DNA from 2 places in the Trichocoleus sp. ST-U2 genome. Region 1 is predicted to be linked to the other one. Evidence: predicted binding sites of a transcription regulator. Region 1 holds the regulator's gene; the other holds the start of a gene.
What was found. The regulator NtcA, encoded in region 1, controls nitrogen genes in cyanobacteria. The targets are predictions, from matches to a motif close to TTTGTANNNNNNNNTACAAA.
Positions count from the first base shown of each region.

Region 2: a site for NtcA is predicted at 9,520-9,539, ahead of NC996_RS25800 (replication restart DNA helicase PriA). Genes of this name have one in related genera too.

Region 1 is NZ_JAMPJY010000023.1:50,800-62,150, reverse strand. It holds gene NC996_RS16340 (DUF3084 domain-containing protein) at 18-1,619, opposite strand; gene ntcA (global nitrogen regulator NtcA) at 1,867-2,538, opposite strand; gene fabI (enoyl-ACP reductase FabI) at 2,918-3,694, shown strand; gene hisB (imidazoleglycerol-phosphate dehydratase HisB) at 3,848-4,492, shown strand; gene NC996_RS16320 (WG repeat-containing protein) at 4,623-5,741, opposite strand; gene NC996_RS16315 (hypothetical protein) at 5,963-6,364, opposite strand; partial or broken gene NC996_RS16310 (hypothetical protein) at 6,485-6,677, opposite strand; gene crcB (fluoride efflux transporter CrcB) at 6,927-7,325, shown strand; gene mgtE (magnesium transporter) at 7,546-8,937, shown strand; gene NC996_RS16295 (hypothetical protein) at 8,906-9,130, opposite strand; gene NC996_RS16290 (hypothetical protein) at 9,179-9,433, opposite strand; gene NC996_RS16285 (amidohydrolase) at 9,535-10,713, opposite strand; gene NC996_RS16280 (hypothetical protein) at 11,045-11,188, shown strand; gene NC996_RS16275 (Uma2 family endonuclease) at 11,280-11,351, opposite strand, start outside.
Region 2 is NZ_JAMPJY010000063.1:7,580-18,930, reverse strand. It holds gene NC996_RS25835 (efflux RND transporter periplasmic adaptor subunit) at 1-665, opposite strand, end outside; gene NC996_RS25830 (zinc-dependent alcohol dehydrogenase family protein) at 852-1,859, shown strand; gene NC996_RS25825 (hypothetical protein) at 1,862-2,470, opposite strand; gene cobM (precorrin-4 C(11)-methyltransferase) at 2,637-3,491, opposite strand; gene lgt (prolipoprotein diacylglyceryl transferase) at 3,878-4,762, opposite strand; gene NC996_RS25810 (ATP-binding protein) at 5,165-8,074, shown strand; gene rlmN (23S rRNA (adenine(2503)-C(2))-methyltransferase RlmN) at 8,103-9,230, shown strand; gene NC996_RS25800 (replication restart DNA helicase PriA) at 9,262-9,444, opposite strand; gene NC996_RS25795 (glycoside hydrolase family 31 protein) at 10,129-11,351, opposite strand, start outside.

The DNA of each region.
Region 1 (11,351 bases):
CACTCATGACTAATAAATTACATCCTCACCACAACTTCTCCGTCTTCAACTGCCTCCAAATTTAATTTCATGGGTCCGGCAATATAGGCGTCCTCTGCCACGACCGCTTTCAGAGAAATCGGCTTATTGTGCTTTTTCAACTGCTCGATAAACCGAATCAAGCTAACAATTCGATTGTCGCCAACCTGAACTGTATCGCCCAAAATCCCCGCGCGAGTGGCTCGGAACTGGGATGCTCCAAGCAGCAGGTCAATCCGCTGCCGAATTTGTTGGTCGGTCATGTTTGAAGGATCGGCAGATGTCGTTGCTACGACTTCACCAGTGCGGAATACAACTTGATTGGGTGCGGCGTCTGCAAAGACTTGTACCTGCTTTTCTCCCTGGACATAGTTCCCTGCCGAAAAAACTCGGACTACATAGTTTCGACCATCCTGAATCTGGTTGATCAGTTGCTCTACCTGTGCCTCTGTAATTTGCACGACCCGCTCGTTCGCCACCTTGTTGAGACCGGGTTGGGTCGCTTTAATCGCTGTCCGATTCGCTTCCCGTAACAGCTGCTCGATGACCTGTCGGGCTGCGGCTGGCTCGACAATACGAAAAACGCCAGCCGCCAGAACCTGACCGCGCAGCAGTGCCAGACTACCCTGACGCAAAGTTTGATAAGACTGGTAATACTGTTCTAAGGTTGCCACTTCCTGCTCTAGGGAAGCTTGTTGTTTTTCGAGTTCTTTAAGGCGATTTTCTCGCTGGGCAATCACCTCATCTCGTTGAGAAATTTTGTTGTCAAGTAGAGATAAGGCTTTGTCTCGCTGGGCAATTTGCTCATCGCGATCGCTCAGGCTCTTCCGAAAGGCAGCAAGTTTCTCATCAAGTTCGACAAGGGCTTGATCCCGCTTGAGAATTTGCTCATCGCGTTGGCTAATTGCTCGGTCTTGCTGGGCAATTTTTTGGTCGCGCTGAGTCACTTTCGCTTTGAATTCAGTAATTTCAGCTCTGACTTGATTTCGCTGCTGGAGCAATTCTTGGCGTTCTGCTTGAAGTTGTTGGATTTCGGAACGTAGCGTCTTGGCTTGCCCTGAGACAGATGTAAGCTGTTTTTGGGTTTGCTGAAAGCTGCTGGCAACCCGGGTCAGTTCGCTTTGAGTCTGATTTAGTTGCGCCTCCGTCTGGCCTTGTTTAGCCAGCGCAGCTGCCAAAGATCGATTAATCGCATCTAAGCGCTGCTGAGCGACAGATTGCTGGGTGCGAGCTTGAGCGAGTTCCTTCTCTACTTGCTCTTTTTGGGCGGCGGTTTTAGCAAGTTCGCTTTCGGTTTTCCGTTTCTGCTCGTTCGCTTTAGCAATATCCTTACTTGCTGTCTTGAGTTTTTTCTGCACTTCTTGGAGTCTAAAAACTCCAATCCGCAATTGTTCGCTTGTCGCAAAGATGATTGTCAGTGTTGAGGCAGAAATCGTTAGTCCCGTTAGAATCGTTACTAAAACAGCTGTTTTGCGGGGACGCAGATTGAACAACGACAGGCGTGCTTTTCCCACGCGCGTGCCAATGCGATCGCCTACCGTTGCGATGACGCTTCCCAACACTAAAATAGACAAAATCAGGAAGAGCGCACTGTCGGTCATTGTCTGCTACAGTCATTCCAGTTACAGCCTATCGCATCGCAGGCTAGAGAAAGGGTTAACAGGAATTAAAGATCGAAGGTGAAATCGGAAAGGTTAAAGGTTGCAAGGTTGAAAACTATCCGCTTAAAACCTGAGACCTTTTAACTGAACTCCCGACTAAATGTTAAAACTTGATAACTTGCTCGCGCTACCATGCCGTTTTAACCGACAACCTAACCGACAACCTGACCAAAGCCTCTAGCTGTTTTCAAGTAAACTGCTGACTCAGTGTAACTGGGTTGTGTACCGTAATTTTTTTCTTGTGGATAGAAATCATTTTTTCCTCCCGCAAATCTCCCAGTAAGCGGGTGACTGTTACCCTAGTGGAGCCAATTGCTTCAGCGATCGCTTGATGAGAAAGCTTCAGATCGATCGTAATTCCATTGGCGGTAGGAACGCCAAAATCACGGCACAGAATCAATAGAAAACTCACCAAGCGCGATCCCATATCTCGGTGAGCTAATGTCTCAATCATCATTTCTGTTTGCAAAATGCGCGAAGAAAGCCCTCGCAGCATCAACATCGATAGCTCCGGATTATCCTTGAGCGATTGCTCTACCTGATCGATCGGTGCCGAAAGCAGCTCCACTGGCGTAAATGCTACAGCGTGATAAAACCGATCCGAACGATGCCCTGTAATTAAGGACAGTACTCCAAAAACGCTGTTTTCTCGCAGCAGCGCCACGGTAATTTCTTCCCCAGCTTCATACACGCGAGACAGCTTTACTGCACCTTTGAGCAAAAAGTATACCCGTTCAGCCGGGTCTCCTGGGAAAAAGATCGTCTTGCCCCGCTCAAAAGTTTCCACCACGGGTGGAAACGCCCCACCTCCCAGTTGACGGAACACAGCTGCTAGCGGTCTATCTTGCGTCACTGCCACTTCCTTTTTCCTAAATGCTGCCCTACAGACTTCTGCAACTTTCTGTCGGAGGAACTTTAACCATAGCAAAACAACTATGAGAGTTTTCTGACATTAGACACAGATAAACTGACTTCCAAGCGGTTTTTGTGCTATTTGATACAAAATTTTAAAGTAGTTTCCCCGGCTACCTTCTTTAGTTCTCTCCCTGCTCAAGGCAAGTAAGATTATGACGGAAAATGTTGATATCTTGACAGTATCTGCGCTATCGGGTGGGATGCATGGTGAGTAAGGAGGCACGCTCCTTACCCGTACTAGACAGCCTTGCTCCGGGCGATCGCGATCTTGAATACTCCCCTAAATCGGATATCCTCTAATATTGCCTTCAAAATCGACATTTATGCTAGATTTAACCGGAAAAAACGCCCTTGTCACCGGCATTGCCAACAATCGATCGATCGCCTGGGGGATTGCTCAGCAACTGCACCAAGCGGGTGCGAATCTAGGAGTGACTTACCTGCCAGACGACCGAGGCCGCTTTGAAAAAAAAGTGGCAGAGTTGGTAGAACCCCTCAACCCCAGCTTATTTTTACCCTGCGATGTCCAGAATGAGACCCAAATTCAGTCTACATTTGACGCCATCCGCGATAAGTGGGGCAAGCTAGACATCCTGATCCATTGTCTTGCTTTTGCGAACAAGGAAGATTTATCAGGTGATTTTAGTACCACTACTCGTGCTGGCTTCACCCAAGCTCTAGAAATTAGTACCTATTCGCTGGTACAACTTGCTGGGTCAGCAAAACCACTGATGACAGAAGGTGGCAGCATTGTCACGCTGACTTATCTAGGCGGCGTTAAGGTGATCCCCAACTACAACGTGATGGGAATTGCCAAGTCTGGACTGGAAATGAGTGTCCGTTACCTGGCATCTGAATTAGGACCGCAGAATATTCGCGTGAATGCAATTTCGGCGGGTCCCATCCGTACTTTGGCATCGTCGGCGGTAGGTGGCATTCTGGATATGATCCATCACGTTGAGGAAGTGGCACCGCTGCGACGCACTGTAACTCAGAAAGAAGTGGGAAATGCGGCTGCTTTCTTGTGTAGCGATTTGGCAAGTGGCATTACAGGTCAGGTGCTGTATGTCGATGCGGGATACGAGATTATGGGGATGTAAAAAGAATCAAACATTAAAAATTAAAAATTAAAAAGCAAAGATTCTGCTAATTTTTAATTTTTAATTTTGCATTTTAAAGGCTTTCGCGTCTCCCAGATGCTCAGTAACGTAGGATAATAAACTTAACTTTATTTTCTTGAGTGAGCATCTGCGATGCAGGCACGCGATCGCCAATTTCCACCTTCTCCAAGCATTGAACAGCTTTTGTCTCCTCGCATGGCAAGGGTTCCCCGCAAGACGGGCGAAACGGATGTTATCGTCACCGTCAAATTAGACGGGAATGGCACTTGCAATGCCAAAACCGGCATTCCGTTTTTAGACCATATGCTGCATCAAATCGCCTCTCACAGCCTGATTGATTTGGATGTAGCCGCGACGGGAGACTTGGAAATTGATGACCACCATACCAATGAAGATGTGGGAATTACCCTAGGAATGGCGTTGCATCAAGCACTGGGCGATCGCAAAGGAATTGTCCGATTTGGGAATTTCCTCGCCCCTCTCGATGAAGCGTTGGTTCAGGTAGCGTTAGATTTTTCCGGACGTCCTCATCTGAGCTATGGCTTAGAGATTCCGACTCAGCGAGTCGGGACTTATGACACCCAGCTGGTGCGGGAATTTTTTGTGGCGTTGGTCAATCACAGCCAGATGACGCTGCACATTCGCCAACTAGATGGAATTAATTCGCACCACATTATTGAAGCGACGTTCAAAGCGTTTGCGCGATCGCTCCGCATGGCAATCGAAGTTGATCCCCGTCGTGGCGGTACGATCCCCAGTTCTAAAGGCGTGTTATAGGTTTCCTTGCAAATACACTCCGATAAAGGCAACGAGAGCCGGGGAAATCCTCACCAGGCTCTCGCTTCATCCTGCTGAAGTTTCCGCGACCACTGACTCTCAATTCTTCTATGTCTTCAGAAATGAGAACTTATGGAAGAGGTTTGCGGATATAGCCATATTTATTGCCAATCTTAACTTTTGCTAGCCCTTGCGAAAAAGATTGAGCGCTATCAAATTGGGGTTTAATTACGAATTTGCCACTCTTATTGATATAGCCCCATTTGTCGCCGTTCTTTACCGCTGCTAGGTCTTCTGAAAAGTTATAAATATTATCAAATTGTGGGGGAATGACAACATTGCTTGCCTTGTCAATATAGCCTACCTTAGTGTCTATCGTTATGCCCGCCAGCCCTTGAGAAAAGTCCCCAGCCCAATCAAATTGGAGTGGAATAACAAGATATCCCATTTTGTCAATATAGCCCCACTTATTATTACTGGATATCACTGCTAGTCCTTCCGAAAAAAACTTAGCTTCCTCAAATTCCAACGGAACAATAACGTCTCCCCGATTATCGATATAGCCCCATTTGTTGTCTTTTTTGACTGGCGCGAGTCCTAGGGCTGATTCACTGCGATCGCTTATAGAAAAAGATTCGGCAACATCAAACTGGGGCTGAATGGCGAAGTTGCCTTTCTTGCCGATATAGCCCCACTTTTTACCGATTTCTACCGCCGCCAGCGCTAACGCAGTGCGATCGCTTATAGAAAAAGATTCAGCAAAATCAAATTTTGGGTTAATTACCAAGTTCCCTTTCTTATCAATATATCCCCACTTTCCATCTATCTTTACCGCTGCCAGCCCTTGAGAAAAATTCTTAGCCAAATCATATTTTGGTTTAATGACTAAGTTGCCACTCTTGTTGATATAGCCCCACTTGTTCTTTAGTTTGATAGCCGCTAACCCTTGGAAAAAAGATTCGGCATTATCAAATTGAGGTTTGATTGCGAAGTTGCCTTTATTATCAAGATAGCCCCATTTGCCGTCTATTTTGACTGCTGCTAGCTCTTCTGAAAATGAATCAGCCCAGCTAAATTTAAGCGGGATGACTATTTGCGAATTACGGGCTTGTCCCTCAGTTGCATCAAAATTAACTTGAGAAGTCCGAAAATTTGAGATGGCTTCACATCCAGAAATTAGAGCGATCGCTAATCCAAACAGAAGGCTGGCAACCGCGACAAGCAATCTGTTGTGAGTTGCAATTTTCATAAAAGTACCCTATCCAATCGCAGCCAAGATTTAAGTAATCAATATTTGTTAATCATCTGAAGTAAACCCTGTTATTGTCAGTGAAATTCTAAAGCTTGCTGGTAATGCCTGACTAGATTAGGCTATCCGAATTTAGAATTAAAAAATTAGAAAGGCACCCAGCTAGCTGAGTGCCCCTGTTTTATATCAGCGCGTGGTTGCGCGTGATTACTGTTTCAACATCAAGAAGGGGTGCGAGGAGCTGTCAGGACATCCCAAGCCGCTTTAGCAGCTTCGGCAAGGCGATCGCCTAAAGTTGACACTTCCTTCACGATGGACTCCCAGTTCTTCTCTGCATCCATTTGAATGAGTTTAATCGAGTATGAAATTCGCTCTGGATCGAACAACTTATCCTGTTCAATCTTCTCCCGTGCTTGTTTCACTGCATTGAGATAGGCATCGCGAGTATATTCGGTAGCAGATTTTGTTTCTACCTGCGCCCGTTTTTTAATGGCGTCAATTAGCGCCATCGTTTCACGCTTCAAATCTTCGGATTCGCCTGCCATATTTTCATCAACGATAGCCTTTGTCTCCGGGCTAACTGTTATGGCGGTTTCTGTATTATTAGGGACTTCTGTATTCATGGCTACATCTCATGAGTAGAGTTTTGAGTGAAAAAGATTAGCTTTTAGTAAGGTTCGGCTACTAATTTCACAAACCGGAAAATTGAAGAAATGCTAGTACAGACCAATAAATCATCAGCGGTAGCTAACCATTGGGGCAAGAAACGCGATCGCACGACCAATTGTGACAGCAACGGCTTGAGTTAACGTGTCGCGATTGTAGATATGGTAGAGTTCGTAAGTTCGTCACAGCTACTAAAGCAATCCCTACCAAGGCACCTGTCTAACCACCAATGAACCAGTAGCTGACGGTAATGATTGGCGCACTAAACAGACCTAATTAGGCAACGGTTTTAAACTGATTCACTCCGCTTGCTCTCGTTGAAGGCATCTGCTTAAATAAAGGGCTATATCAGAAATAGCATTTCTGTAGTATATTTCCTTCAGCCTATCGGTATAATTTCAGAGGGTTAAGGCAAAAAGCGATAGCAAAGGTACGGGTTAACAAACCTAACCTCCTATAAGAAATCGCTGGATTGGAGACCCTTCATTCCCCAGTCCGAGAGTCTAATTTTCAAGTTAAATGCTCCAAGACCCCGCGATTCGTCATCCCATTGCCATCAGTTTAGGAGCGATCGCTGGAGCATTGAGTCGCTACTATCTCACCCTCTGGTTTGCCCAACGCTTCGGCACCAGCTTTCCCTACGGCACCTTTTTTATCAACCTTACAGGTTGCTTTGGGATGGGTTTTTTTGTCACTCTCGCCTTAGAACGGGTAGCGAATATTCCTCTAGATGTGCGATTGATGGTAACGACCGGCTTTTTAGGAGCTTACACAACTTTCTCCACTTATGGGTTAGAAACATCTATTCTACTGCGCGATCGCAGTTATGCCGCCGCCGGTATTTACTGGGCAGGTAGCGCCATATTTGGAATTATTAGCGTTCAGCTAGGCACGCTTCTGGCTCGGAGCGGGCGGTAGAAAAAACCCTATGACTGCTTAGCACACACCATTCCCAGAGCCTTCAATCTCGATCCTTGGAGACTAGACTGGTGCAGGAAAAATATCAACAATTGATTAAGTAGGGCGGTTGGCTCTCATTGGTGCTGCATTTACTCTTAAATCCCACGAAAACAACCGTACCAATGCCCTTTAGACTAAAAGCAGCAACAAACTTAACACTGGATTAAGAGGGTCTACCTTGACTGACACCAATACTCCTTTCCAGACAGTCTCGCGCAGCGAACTCCGGCAGCTCGTCCGAATGCAGCTGCAAATGCTGCTTGAGGCGGAAGACCTTCAGGGGGCAAAAGCAATCCTCGTCCCGGTGCAACCGGCGGACATTGCAGAAGCCATTGAAGGGTTGCCAGAGGCGATGCAAGCGATCGCCTTTCGCTTGCTCTCCAAGGACGAGGCGATTGAAGTTTATGAATATCTCGACTCTAGCGTGCAGCAGGCGCTGATTGAGGAATTCCGGCGGCAGGAAGTTCTGGACATTGTTGATAAAATGTCCCCTGATGACCGGGCACGACTTTTTGACGAACTGCCCGCTACCGTTGTCCGTCGTCTGCTCGAACAGCTCACCCCCACCGAACGCCAAGCGACAGCTCAGTTGTTGGGTTACGAGGCTGGTACTGCTGGACGATTGATGACACCAGAGTATATCTCTTTGAAAGAAAACATGACGGTGGCGGAAACGCTGGAGCGAATTCGCAGTTTAGCCCATGCTACTGAGATTATTTATTACCTTTATATTACGGATGCTGCTCGTCACTTGTCGGGCATTTTATCCTTACGCGATTTGGTAATCGCCAATCCCGATCAGAAGATTGGGGACATTATGACCCGTGATGTAGTATGCGTTTATACCAGCGATGACCAGGAAGAAGTGGCGCGGCTGATCGGGCGCTATGACTTTCTCGCTGTCCCGGTGGTAGACCGGGAAAAGCGTTTGGTGGGCATTGTCACCGTTGATGACGTGATTGACATCATCGAACAAGAAACGACAGAGGATATTTACAAACAGGGCGGTCTCCAGTCGGGGGGCGACAATTATTTCCAGACGGATTTACTCACGGTAGCTCGCAAGCGTGTCGTCTGGTTGTTTGTCTTGCTACTAACTAATACTGTCACCGGCACGATTATCAAAGCGGAAGAGGAAATTCTTCGGCAAGTGGTATCGCTGGCGGCGTTTATTCCCTTGTTAACTGGCACTGGCGGGAATGTCGGTTCTCAATCCTCGACAGTCGTGATTCGGGGCTTAAATACCGAAGAACTTCGAGAAATGGGGCCAGCACAGGTGGTAATGCGAGAAGCGATCGCTGGGGCACTCCTGGGAGTGATGTTAGGCACCGTGGCAACGTTATGGGCTTTCTGGCTCCTGAATGGAGATTGGTCAGTCTCGCTGGCTGTAGGGATTAGTTTGGTGGCTATCTCGGTTTTGGCATCAGTTGCTGGTTCCGGTCTTCCGTTCATTTTCCGCGCTGTCGGGTTAGATCCGGCTTTGATGTCAGCACCGTTTATTACAACGGCAGTTGATGTATTGGGCGTACTGATTTACTTTAATTTGGCGCGGCTAATTTTGAAGTTGTAGAAGCGAGTAACTGGGTATTCAGTTGAATCAGGAAGTTATGAGAAGGTGATATCAAATCCGCTTGAGCAACCAGTGCATTCTTGTCGGCGTAGCGTCCTGAAAGGGTATAGAACCATAATTCCTGCGGCTTCGCTTTTCCCTCGCCGCTGACAAAGAGGGTTTGGGGATGAGCTTTCAAATGATGGTGAATCAAACGAATTTGATATACGTAAAATTAAACGTTGCGGATGAAATTTCGCGTCTACAATTCTGTTGCTGTATCAGGAGCAACAATTTCCCCTTCCATACTCATTAAAGAGTCTTGATCGGTAATCAAATCACTCAACTCATGGAAAGTGACGCCCATATCTTCACAAGCTTTCTTGAGTTCTCGCTTAAAGGTGCCTAAATCCTCACCATAGCCTGACAGATGAGCCGCAGTTTCAACTCCCTGTTTTGCATTTGCTTTAGCACAATCAACCAGCTCTAAACCTTTGAGAGGTGTGGGTGAGGCCATAAGTAGTTTTGAATTTTAAGTTGTATTATTTGCAGCATACTGAGATTTACTCCAGAGACTTATCCTTCTGGAGTTAGAAAATCGAGGGAATTCAAATGCTTTTAGCGATGCTGCCAATATTTACAGACAGCATAGGCGAGGGTAACGACGCCAGTAATAATGGCAGATTCATCCACCTCAAATTGGGGATGGTGCAGCGGGTAGTTTTTTCTGTCCGGGTATCCCACGCCTAGTCGAAACATTGTACCGGGAGCGTGTTCCAGATACATCGAAAAGTCTTCCGCACCGAGAGAGGGTTCTAGTAAAATTTGGACGCGATCACTTCCCCACGCTTCTTTTGCAGCTGTTTCCACCATCTGAGTTAGCGCTGAGTCATTTTGCACAGAAGGGACTCCCCGGCGATAGTTGACTTCGCAGGTAGCACCGTAAGTTTTACAGATATTGCAGACAATCTGCTCGATCCACTGGGGTAAGGTGGCATGAGTTTCCGGATGCAGCGATCGCACAGTTCCCAATAATCGCACATGGTCGGCAATCACATTTGGGGCGCGTCCGCCCTCGATTTTACCAATCGTTAGGACGACCGGGCGCAACGGGTTCTGTGTGCGGCTAATCGCTTGCTGAAGAGAAGCGATCGCTTGCGCCGCAATCCAAATTGCATCAACTGCCTCATGAGGACGCGCCCCATGCCCAGATTCGCCTTTAATAATAATCTCCAGATCGTCTGCGGCTGCTGTCAAAGCACCGTAACGAATTCCCACCGATCCCGCCGAAATAGAAGGGAAAACGTGAACGCTCATAATCGCGCTGACATTCTGCATCACCCCATCTGCAACCATCCACCCAGCTCCTTGGGCAATTTCTTCGGCTGGCTGGAACAGAAAGCGCACATCTCCTGGCAAGGCCTCTCCGAGCTGAGATAGTATCATCGCCGTGCCTAAACCGACTGTGGTGTGGACATCGTGACCGCAGGCGTGCATAATTCCCGGAAGACGCGAGGCATACTCTAAACTGGTGCGTTCTACGATTGGCAAAGCATCCATATCAGTACGAATTGCCAGTAGTCGCTCATCGATACCTTGTCCTTTTAACTCTCCAACTACGCCAGTTTTACCCACCGCTTCTTGGACGTGAAGTCCACAGGAAGACAAAACGCCAGCAACATAGGCAGCAGTTTGGTATTCTTGACCGCTTAGTTCTGGGTGAGCGTGGATATGTCGTCGGATTTCAATCAGGCGAGGCGCTAGTTTTTCAGCAATGTCTTTAATACGAGTCAGCACAGATTTATTAATTGAGTGAGCGTTTATTTAATGATAAGAGTTGTAAAAACCTCAACTGCCCTTTAAGGATTCAATTATAAAGACTGTGAGCGATTACTGAATAATCGGTAAATAGAAAGCCATTGCAGAATATCCGCAAAAGCAGTCATCTAACCTTGACAAAAACAGGGCAAAGGCTATATAGAGGTGGCTGGACGTGATGCGATCGCTACTGGGATCGATTGATCTCAAAACCTACTATTAATAATCATTCCAAAATATAAATATCTTTCCACCGACATAGTTCTATCTACAGGTTTCGGTACTTAATTCATAATAATTTCAGGTGATAATGACCGATTTTGAGGCGATTTCCAGAGGTTATAGAAATAAGTTAAAGTTAGCATTGCCAGAAGGATTACTTTATCAAGAAGTAAAAAACTACCCACTGCTGACAAGTAGCGATCGCCTTCAGCTAATTATGCAAAGTTTGTAGTCATGTATCTGCTTGAGCGATCGCATTAACCTGTTACCAAGGTCTAGACGTATCAGTAGCTTGCAAAACCCAGTCTAGGTGTAACAAAATGTTACCCTAGCGAGTCTGGATCTAACCCCATAGCACGAAGTTGTTTTGCTAAAGTTTGGGCGCGTTGTTCGGC
Region 2 (11,351 bases), on a different contig from region 1:
TTGATATTCGCTTGGGCAAGGCGAACCTCTTCTCTAGCGGTTGCGGCAGTGGTGGCGCGAGCATCTAGCTCTTGACGACTAATCGCGCCTGCCTGAGCCAGTTGCTGATAACGCTGGAGGTTCCGTTGGGCTTCTGCCAGGGTGGCGCGGCTTTGGGCTAAGGCAGCTTGTCTTTGCCGGACAGCGGCTTGGCTTGATTCTAGCTGTGCCTTCCCTCGATCGAGTTGCGCTTGTAGTACGGAATTATCCAGAACTGCCATTACCTGTCCGGCTTCCACGGTTTGTCCCTCGTCCACCAAAACTCTCTGGATTTGTAAGCCGGTTGTCTGGGACAAAACGGGGATGAGTTCGCGGGCTTCTACTGTACCGCTGGTTGTCAGAGTGCGGGCAACTTCGGCGGATTGGGCGACAGTTGCGGTGACACTTTGGCTGGGTGGTGCTGCCTGTTGCGTGGCATCTGGCTTCTTCGCAGTCTTAGGCTGTGAAAGCAGTTTCATTCCGCCTGCGGTGAGGGCGATGCCTATCCCTACGCCAATCGCCACACCCTTCCAACCAGACAGACCTCTCTTTTTGCGGCTCCGCTTCCAGCCGTCGTCGGAGGATTCTTCGTCACCGTCCCAGTCATCTAATTCATCAACTTCTATCTTTTTTGGGGCTTCGTCCATCACCGCGCTCCCTCCACGCTTTCACCTTACTGGCGGCAACCTTTTGCAAAGAAATGTTGCAAGGGCTACTTTTACTATGATGCAAAATTTCCGGAAAAAGATGCGATCGCAATGTGACCCTAGGAACCCAGACTTGCGGTAGAGTTCTCAATAAAAGACCCTTGGCTTAGCAACAAGAACGACCTGATGAAAGCAGTTTTGATGACAGCATCTGGCGCACCGGAAGTCTTGCAACTTCAGGAAGTCCCAAACCCGACGATTGAACAAGACACAGAAATCCTCGTCCGTCTTTGGGCGGCGGGAATCAACCCGATTGACACTAAATTGCGGCAGCGGGGCACCTTCTACCCAGACCAAATGCCCGCTATTTTAGGCTGTGATGGGGCGGGAGTCGTGGAAGCAGTCGGTTCTGGCGTCCAGCGGTTTAAGGTTGGCGACGAAGTGTATTTCTGCGCGGGTGGACTGGGGGCAAAGCTGGGAAATTATGCTCAAATGGCGGTTGTCGATGAGCGATTTGTTGCCAAGAAACCCGTCTCTATAGGCTTTGCAGAAGCCGCCGCTGCCCCTCTAGTTCTGATTACCGCTTGGGAAGCCCTATTTGAACGGGGGCGGCTAGAACCCAAGGAACGGGTGCTGATTCACGCGGGTGCTGGCGGTGTCGGTCACGTCGCCATTCAACTGGCGAAGCTGAAAGGTGCGGAAGTTTGTACCACCGTTAGTTCTCAGGACAAGGCTGATTTTGTCCGCGAATTAGGTGCCGATGAGGTAATTTTTTATCAGCAAACTGACTTTGTCCAGGCGGTTCTAGATTGGACTGGAGGAGAGGGCGTAGACTTAGCCTTTGATACGGTGGGCGGGGAAACCTTCTATAAAACGTTCCCCGCCGTGCGGGTTTATAGCGATCTGGTGACGATTCTGGAGCCAGACCCCGCTTACTCTAATTGGAAGATTGCGCGATCGCGCAATCTCCGGATTAGCTTTGAATTGATGCTCACGCCTGCATTGCAAGGACTTCTGGAAGCTCAACAGCATCACGCAGAAATTTTAGAACAGTGTGCAACCTGGATTGATGAAGGTTCGCTGAAAATTCACCTCGCCAAAACCTTCCCCCTCGAAGCCGCCGCCGCCGCGCACCAACTGTTGGAAGCCGGATCGATTACAGGTAAAATCGCCTTGGTGATGGAGGGTGAATAAAACTAACCCTCATTGCGTGGCTTCATTAGCTGCAAAAGTGCTGTCAAAGCCTTGTCTTCCGAGGCATTGACCCGGCGATCGAGCAAGGCAATGCTGACCGCTTTGGGAAGTGCGATCGCTGCAATATCTGGATCGAGTCCTTCCAGCAATTGCTCAAGCGACTGGGGCACTTTCAATGCCGATCTGACACCCAGCAGCATGGGTTCTTCTAAACCGAGTGCCTGAAGCTGACGAGACCAAACCTCCCAGCTGATCCTGACTTCCGGTTCCGCCGCCTGAATCAAATAAGCCAGCAACCGCTGTAGTTTACTTTGTTGCTGGGGCGTTAGCTGAGGCTGGGAATCCTCCGCTAGCTTTGCATCGGTTTCTTGATTAAGGTTGCTGACAATTTGCTGCCAGTCTTGTTTGTCGCACCCTTCGGGTTGGTCTACCGTCAGAGAAATGCTAATTTTTTGGTCTGAACCAGCGTTGAGGTGCGTAACTTGGGCACGTACACCGAGAAAGCCCAGCCACTGGGCAATCGTCCCAATCAGTGTGGAACGAGTTGCCTGACAGCTAGCGAGTAACCGGATTTGAGTGCGAACCATTGGGCGCACGATTTGCGAAAGCATAGTTTACAAAATTGCCTCGATTATTATCTGGTTATTAACGCTTCATCTGCATTGGGTGCTGTTACCAATCAGACTTTTCTCACCTTACATTTTGCACCGGGAAACTTCTTCCCTACAGGTGTAGGTTTTTGACGATTTGGGAGCGTTAAATATTCAAAACTTACCCTTATAAGGAGGAGTTGGGGGAGAGGTTCGTGGATTTCTGGCGAAACAGATGAGTATGTTCAGGATCGTACAGACGCGAACGACGTTTCGCTGTCGCCAAAGACTCTGGCGTATTTTCCACCGTCCCCAAGGCGGGACTAATCACATAAAGCGTCGTCCGAATCAAATTTTCCTGCTGCGTCACAGTTGCCATTTGATCCAAAGGAACCAGGAAGATTTTCTCATCAGGCCAACCGACTCGAAAGCAAATCGCCACAGGTGTATCGGCGGGGTAGTGCTGCATCAGTTTCGCTTGCGCGTCTTCGACGTGACGCGCCGCTAGATAAAGGCATAAACTTGCCTGATGCGCTGCTAGGGAGGCTAATTCTTCTCGTTCCGGCACCGCTGAAGCGCGTCCGCTAATCCGGGTGAGGATAATCGTCTGCACCAGTCCTGGCACCGTTAGCTCAACTTTGAGCTTGGCGGCGGCTGCCTGGAAAGCACTGATGCCGGGGACAATTTCAAAAGGAATGTCAGCCTCTGCCAAGGCTTGCATTTGCTCAAAGACAGCACCGTAGAGGCTGGGGTCGCCAGAGTGGAGGCGGATCACAGATTTATGCGATCGCACTCGTTCAATCATCACTGGCAGAATTTCTTCGAGGGTTTTATTCCCGGTGCGAATAATTTCCGCATCCGCACGCACCCCCTGCAAAATTTGCACCGGCACCAGAGAATCGGCAAATAAGATTACATCCGCAACCGCGAGTAGTTTCTGCGCCTTAACCGTCAATAAATCTGGATCTCCCGGCCCTGCACCGACAATGTAAACGGCTGGTGCCAGGGGAGACAATGATTCGCCAATAAATTTAGTCGCCAATTCAGACAAACCTCTTCTAGAGTGTGTAACTTATCAGTCATCTGTTGATCGTTCTGCAATTTTGACAAAATTGCAGATTGCTTCTGATTCCCGTACAGCGGTACCTATCTGCGCCTACCGAGTCAAAAAAATTAAATTGATTACGGACACTTTCCGGATTCGTTCCACTTCCCCGGTAATTAAGGAATGGTAGATGCACCCTGGTTTTGCTCTAGAGTTTGACTCTAGAGCATTTTTTTTGGGATTTTTTTGGGAATAATTTCTCCTGAAACCTGGCTTTTTCTACCAATTCACTTGATTAACGCGACACTTCAACTCTCAAAGCCCGATCGGAAAGACGGTTGAGGCATCTGAGGTGTAATCTCACCCCCGTGAAATGGGATGATTCATCGTTGGGCATTCTCGCTGGAAGCATTCTCATGACTAGAGGCTGACACGACATCTGGCAGAGAACGACGCAACAAATAAACCCAAGCCAGACCCGCCAATCCCAACGCCATTCCCAGCAAACTGATCGCTTGTGCCATTCGCAACGGCCCCAGCATCAAGCTATCGGTGCGTAACCCCTCAATCCAAACGCGACCGGCGCTATAAGCCACCATGTAAACCAAAAACAGCGTACCTGCCTTGAGACGTGGTCTCTTCAAATCCCGAAAAAACAAGGTCATCAGCAACCCAAACACCATTAAATTCCAAAGAGATTCATAGAGAAAGGTGGGATGGAAGTAGGCAAAATTTTGGTAATCGGGCGGACGGTTCTCGACCGGAATCAACAGTTTCCAAGGCAAATCGGTAGGTGCCCCGAAGGCTTCAGAATTGAAGAAATTGCCCCAACGCCCGATGGCTTGACCCAAAATGACAGAGGGCGCGACTAAATCGGCAAGTTGCCAAAAAGAGATTTTTTGGATTCGGGCAAAAATCAAAGCTGCCAAAGTGCCACCGATGATCGCCCCATGAATGGCAATGCCTCCTTTCCAGATGGCAATGATGTCACCCGGTCTTTGGGCGTATTGTTCCCACTCAAACAAAACATAGTAGAGTCGGGCACTGGGAATCGCCGCTACAACTAGCCAGAGTGCGAAATCGCCCGGTATATCTGGGTTGATGTGACGGCGGGACGCCAGATATCGAGAAAGGGTGACGCCAATTAATACGGCTGAGGCAATTAATAGACCGTACCAGCGAATGGTAAACGGTCCCAGCTCAATGAGGATTGGGCCTGGAGAGGTAAATTCAAATGCCAAAGGCAGAGAGGAAATATCAAGAAGCATCGGCTTTGATTGAGTTCCAGCGTAGCCCGGACAAGACTCGCTGCTAGCACTTCATAGTTTATCGAATGCTTGATTCAAGTCTTGCATAGCAGCAGCTAGATCGCGATCGCTCACACGCCTCTAGCCAATTCTCAGTCCCCTGGTCTCAGTTCCCTGGAAATCTGGACACGCTGACACCCCTTTCAAAGGGCAATCAACATTCAATCAATCAAATTACTGCTGACCCTTGCAAAAATTGTCAAATTGTGCAAGCAAACAAGTTTCACGATCGCAAGCAGCAAGATTAAGACAAATAGCGGTAGCGAGTACCGATCCGATAGATAGATATTGATATTGCAACTGTACTTATATACGACCGTGATGGCAGCATTCGCGGAACCATCACGCTGAGATCGAACAGAGATGACTGAAGACCGAATTACTCAAAATCCTATCGTTAAAAATCGTAATCTGCGCCTAAATCAGCGTTCATCTATGCACCTGCCGCGCAGCCTGAGTGCCTTAGAAACTTGGGGTTTTGGGTTCACAGGTCATCTAGCCTGGATTGGCACAGCCCCGCTAATTCATGCAGCATTAGGCTCATCTGCCATCTTTGTGTGGTTGCCCGCAGCGATTGTGGGGATGCTGCTGAACCTGCAAGTGAAACGCTTAGGGGAACACTGGCCTGAAATATCGGGAGGAACTCCAAATTACACGACTAAGTTACTCAAAAACTATCCCGGTCTAGCTCGTTATGCGGCGATCGCGTACTTCATCGGCTGGGCAGGATATCTGCCAATCAACCCAATTATCCTGACGAATCTCATCAAGACTAATCTAGAACCTTTAGGGATTGATTGTCCGGAAACGGCTCTGAAAATAGGATTCACGCTGATTGCTTATATTGTCGCGTTCAGCGGCACGCGAGCTTTAGCAATCTTGCACACGTTTTTCATTCTTCCAGCAGTCGGATTCTTATTGGTGTTTTGTCTTCAAGGTCTAGGATGGTTAGCCTTCTCGCCCGCGAGTCCCGGATTTTTTCCTAGCACCTGGTCAACCTTAAACTTTGTGGATTGGGCAAAGTGGTCTTTTTTCGCAATCTACATTGCCTACGCCTGCGAGACAGCCTCCGCATTTGTCGCCGACAGCCGACGCCCTGGAGAAACGCTGCGATTTCTCAGCTTGGCAGCTTGGCTAATGCCGCCGGTCATTCTGGGCGGTTCTTGGGTACTCATGCGCTTGGCAACTGTACCAGACTTGGGCGAAGACACGTTCTTGAACTTTTTCACAGCAGCAAAGCCCTTCTGGGGCGAGTCAGCTTCCTTAATCGTGACCCTCCTGATCGTCTCTAGCTGCCTTCTCGCTTGCGCGACTGCGGTTTCTAATTCTCCCCGCATTTTGTACCAACTTGCCCTAGACGGACACCTTTCACCCGTCTTCGCGGTCGTCTCCCGGCAAGGCGTTCTGCAACCTGCCCTAATATTTTCCCTTGGCATCAGCTTGATCTATTTGCTTTGGGGAGATATTTCTCGAATTGTGGTAGTAACGGGTACTGGCTATCTTGTCGCCATTATGTCAATCCAGCTGGGCTTGTGGTTGCAGCGAGGCAAACCCGAAGTGCGCTGGCCTTGGTGGTCGCTGGGCTTCTTCGCCCTCGAGGCGGTTGTTCTGGTAGTGGGGGGTTTAAGTTGGAGCTGGCAAGATGTGCTAGTTGGGCTGCTGTCTCCGATCGCTGTTTTGGCTTGTGATGCAGCGATTCGTCGGATCGCATTTGAGCCTTTCCACCCAGCCTGGTGGATTGAGCGTTACCGGGTGAAAAGCTTTCAGGTCAAAGATTTTGTTGCCTTTCAGGTGATCGTCCTGATTCTATTGGTTTGTAGTGCGACGGCGATCGCCTGGGTGCTTCGGAACGGGATTGGGCAGATTTCTGGGAATGCCAGTAACAATCTTTTAGTCATTTTGCTGATGACGCTCGCTTTTGTAGCGATCGCAGTTGCCTGCTGGACTAGCTTGCCTCAAGTGGCTGCGATCGCTGAAGCACGAGAACACGCGGAAAATCTTTTTATCACTGCCCTAGACACGGTTCCGGATACCATTCTCGTTTTGGATGAGGGCGGCGCGATTCGTCAAGCCAACCCAGCCGCTGTTGCCCTTTTCGAGATGGACGCTCATCAGCTGATTGGGCGTCGCCTCAACGATTTCCTCTCTGGGTTAGCTGGGTCGCCTGAGATTTGGCAAAGTCGCAGCGAACAGACATTCCGGCAGGATGAAACGAGCTTACGCACGATCGAGGTGACGCTTTCCCACCGCTCAAATCGCCAACTTCAAGAATATATTGTCATCCTACGCGACATCACGGAGCGCAAGCTCTCAGAAGAAACATTACAGCAATCGGAAGAGACTGCTAGAAAGCAAGCGATCGCTCTAGAACAAACCCTGCGAGACCTGCGGCAAACCCAAGCTCAATTAATTCAAACTGAGAAAATGTCTAGCCTCGGTCAACTCGTTGCGGGTGTTGCCCATGAGATTAATAACCCTGTCAACTTCATCTACGGAAACCTGACCCATGTGGGTAACTACACTCAGGATCTTCTCGGTTTAGTTAACTTTTACCAGCAGGGTTATTCCTACACTGATCCAAACATTCAAGGCTTGGTTGAAGAGATCGATCTTGATTTTCTAATTGAGGATTTGCCGAAAACTTTGTCTTCGATGAAAGTAGGGGCAAACCGCATTCGGGAGATTGTTCTGACTTTGCGTAACTTTTCTCGGTTAGATGAAGCCGAGATGAAACCTGTCAACATTCATGAGGGAATCGATAGTACCCTCGTGATTTTGCACAATCGCCTCAAGCATAAACCAGAGTTTCCGCCGATTCAGGTTATCAAGCAATATGGCAACTTGCCGCTGGTGGAATGTTATGCCGGACAAATGAATCAGGTATTTATGAATATCTTGAATAATTCGATTGATGCTTTGCAGGAGCAAGATAAAGCGCGAAGCTCAGAAGAAATTAAAAAGAAACCCAGCACTTTAACAATTTCTACCCAACTTTTAGACAAGAATTGGGTGAGAATCGGGATTAAAGATAATGGGCCGGGGATGAGTGCAAGTGTCCTAGGGCAACTGTTTGACCCGTTCTTTACAACAAAACCAGTCGGTCAAGGCACTGGACTGGGTTTATCGATTAGCTATCAAATTGTTGTAGAAAAGCATGGCGGAAAGATGAAGTGTCTATCTCGACCTGGGGAAGGTGCAGAGTTTCAAATTGAGATTCCGATCGGGCAAACTTATAAAGTGAACCCCAGCGTCGATCGAGAGGTTCTAGGATAGAGATCCTAGCTAAAACTTTTGATTATTTATGTCTGCTACGTCCCGCTCTCAGGTTCAGTCTTCTACAGACAGTCAGCATCAAAATCAGTTTGATGAAACTGCTCCCGTTGCTAAACAGGGGGTAACGAATAAAAACCCAGCCAGAACGATTCCTCCTCTTTTAGGGGCAAATTTAGCTGAATTAACCCAATGGGTGCTTGCTCAAGGACAACCGGCTTATCGGGGACAGCAACTGCATCAGTGGATTTATGAAAAAGGAGCGCGATCGCTTTCCGAAATTACTGTATTTTCTAAGCAGTGGCGCGACCAAGTAGCAGATGTCCCGATTGGACGCTCTACGATACATCATCGTTCTGTTGCTCCAGATGAGACGGTGAAGTATCTGCTGCGGTTGGCAGATGGTCAAATTATCGAAACAGTCGGTATTCCCACAGAAAAGCGCCTCACGGTGTGCGTATCTTCCCAGGTGGGTTGTCCGATGGCTTGCGACTTCTGCGCTACGGGGAAGGGAGGTTTTACCCGCAATCTCGCACGTCATGAAATCGTCGATCAGGTGTTAACGGTTCAGGAAGACTTCAAGCGACGAGTCAGCCATATTGTATTTATGGGGATGGGCGAACCTTTACTGAATACGGTAAATGTTCTGGGAGCGCTAGAGATCCTGAATAAAGATGTGGGAATTGGACAGCGTTCGATTACGCTCTCCACTGTGGGAGTACGCGATCGCATCCTCGATTTAGCGCAACATCACTTGCAAATCACCCTTGCAGTTAGCCTCCACGCACCCAATCAGGCACTTCGGGAAAAACTTATCCCTACGGCTCAGCGATATCCCCTGGAAGATTTGTTAGCAGAATGTCGGGAATATGTTCAATTAACAGGTCGCAGATTGACATTTGAATACGTCCTGCTTGCGGGTGTGAACGATCTTCCCCAACACGCGAATGAACTTGCATCCCGCCTGCGGGGATTCCAAACTCACGTCAATTTAATTCCCTACAATCCTATCCACGATGCTGACTATCAGCGTCCGGATTCTACTCGGATTCAAGCTTTTGTGGCAGCTCTGAAAAAACAGCATATTGCTGTTAGCGTTCGCTACTCTCGTGGTTTGGAAGCCAATGCTGCTTGCGGACAACTTCGAGCTTCTAAATAATTCAGTAAAAGCAATTCTTTGAGGATTGCTTCTACAGACGGCTTGCATCAAGACCGGGTGCGTATGCTTCGATTACTCTCCCGGTTCGAGAACAAGTCACCATCAAGTAGTCACAAGTGCGGCATTGTGTCCGCGTTAGCTGGCTGCTAGAAATGTAATGTCGTTCACCCGGACTGCCACAGTTAGGACACCGAATTGCTTGGACGAGCTGCATTGTTAAAGTTTTCATGTCATTAAGTTTTTTAAAACAAGAGAATTGCTAGATTTGACACCGATACTATCCGGTGAAAGTGTAGCTAAAGTAACAAATTAGCCAAATGCAATGGGGGAAAAATCAATTTACCTTTCTAGACTATTATGGCAACCTTTTTGATAATTATCCATAATCAATTGGATGATTATAATGAATCATTCTTTGGGAATATGCGTCTATCTAGCTTTGATCCCCATTGTGAACTTATGCAAATGCGGGAGGTTTGCACAGGCATTTAACATTGTTTAGATATTTCTGATATGGTAATTGTGTAAAGTTTGGTGGCTTTCTGACAAAGATTTATAGAAGTTATCAACACCTGTCAGAATTAAATTTACAACTAAAATAAAATTCTCTAAGAAAATTTTATTTGCTTATAATATTTAATATTTTTTTTAGCATCAGTCTTTAGATATATTTCATTTTTCACAAGAGAGGCTTGAGCGAGAAGCTGGGATCTGCGATCGCTCTGATGAAACGTAAAGGATGCCAAAAAAAGCGATTCACCCTCAAGAGCAAATCGCTGACCGTTAAGGATTGAGATTAAATCCGGTTAATCGCGCCTCCCATTAGAAGCACCTCCTCACTCCGGCTCCCCTCTCCGTGAAGGTCGAGGGTCTGGGGGTGAGGTTCTATCAAGCCAATTTAAAAAGTCAGTTGACGCGCCGTACTATCGTCAACAAAACGCTGTTCGCCAACACCCACTAGCTGCACGATAGTTTCGCGGCTGGGTGGCGTCCAATTGCCCTCTCGCGCTGGAATTTCAACCACCGTTTGTTGCCCTTGGGAATCAACGCGGTAAGTTGTAGTGGCAAAAGTACCCGTTTGATATTCAAACGTATGCCCATCATCTTCATAGAGCCTAAACTCGCCCTCTCCAGGCCAGATGCGGAGAGTGAGTTCGTCAATGAGACGCTCATCCGTGTATTGCATCACCGGCTGCATGGGGATAATCGCTCCCGCACGCACATATAGCGGCATTCGCTCTAACGGTGCATGCGCTAAGATATGCGTCGCGCCTTGGTAACGTTCTCCTGTCCACCAGTCGTACCAAGTGCCTTCGGGAAGATACACGGCCCGGTATTCTACCCCTGGTCGATAGATGGGTGCTGCCATTAGGGAAGAACCGAGCAATACTTGGTCGTAGAGTTTATAGGTTTTCGGGTCGTTAGGAAAATGATAGAGTAAGGGACGCAAAATTGGTGCGCCAGTAGTTGCGGCTTCCCAGAAAAGCGTGTAAACGTAGGGCAATAGCTGGTAGCGGAGATTAATATATTCGCGGCAGATAGCTTCAACGCGATCGCCAAAAACCCAAGGTTCGTGTCTTGCCGTACTCATTGCCGAGTGACCGCGCATCAATGGGTAAAGCATTCCCACTTGCATCCATCGGGCAAATAATTCCGCCGTGGCGTTGCCAGCAAAACCGCCAATATCCGAACCGACAAACGCCACACCCGATAGTCCCATATTGCAGAGCATCGGCAGGGACATCTCCAAATACTCCCACAGCGATTGATTATCGCCCATCCACACCGACGACCAACGCTGAATTCCGGCAAAACCGGAACGTGTCAGCACAAACGATCGCTCTGTAGGACGCAGCCGCTTCAGTCCTTCGCAAGCCGATTGAGCCATTGATTGCCCGTACAGATTGTGCGTTTCGGCATGGGTAGTGCGTTCTTCCGGCGAACCCTGGGGCGCATCTAAGGGAAAGGATATTTTATTCCCCGGATCGCCAAACGGGCGATCGTCTATCGCCGGTTCGTTCATATCGTTCCAGATACCCGCAACGCCGACTTCAGTTAGGCTTTTGTGCAAGTCGCCCCACCACTGGCGCACTTCCGGACGCAGAAAATCGGGAAATACTG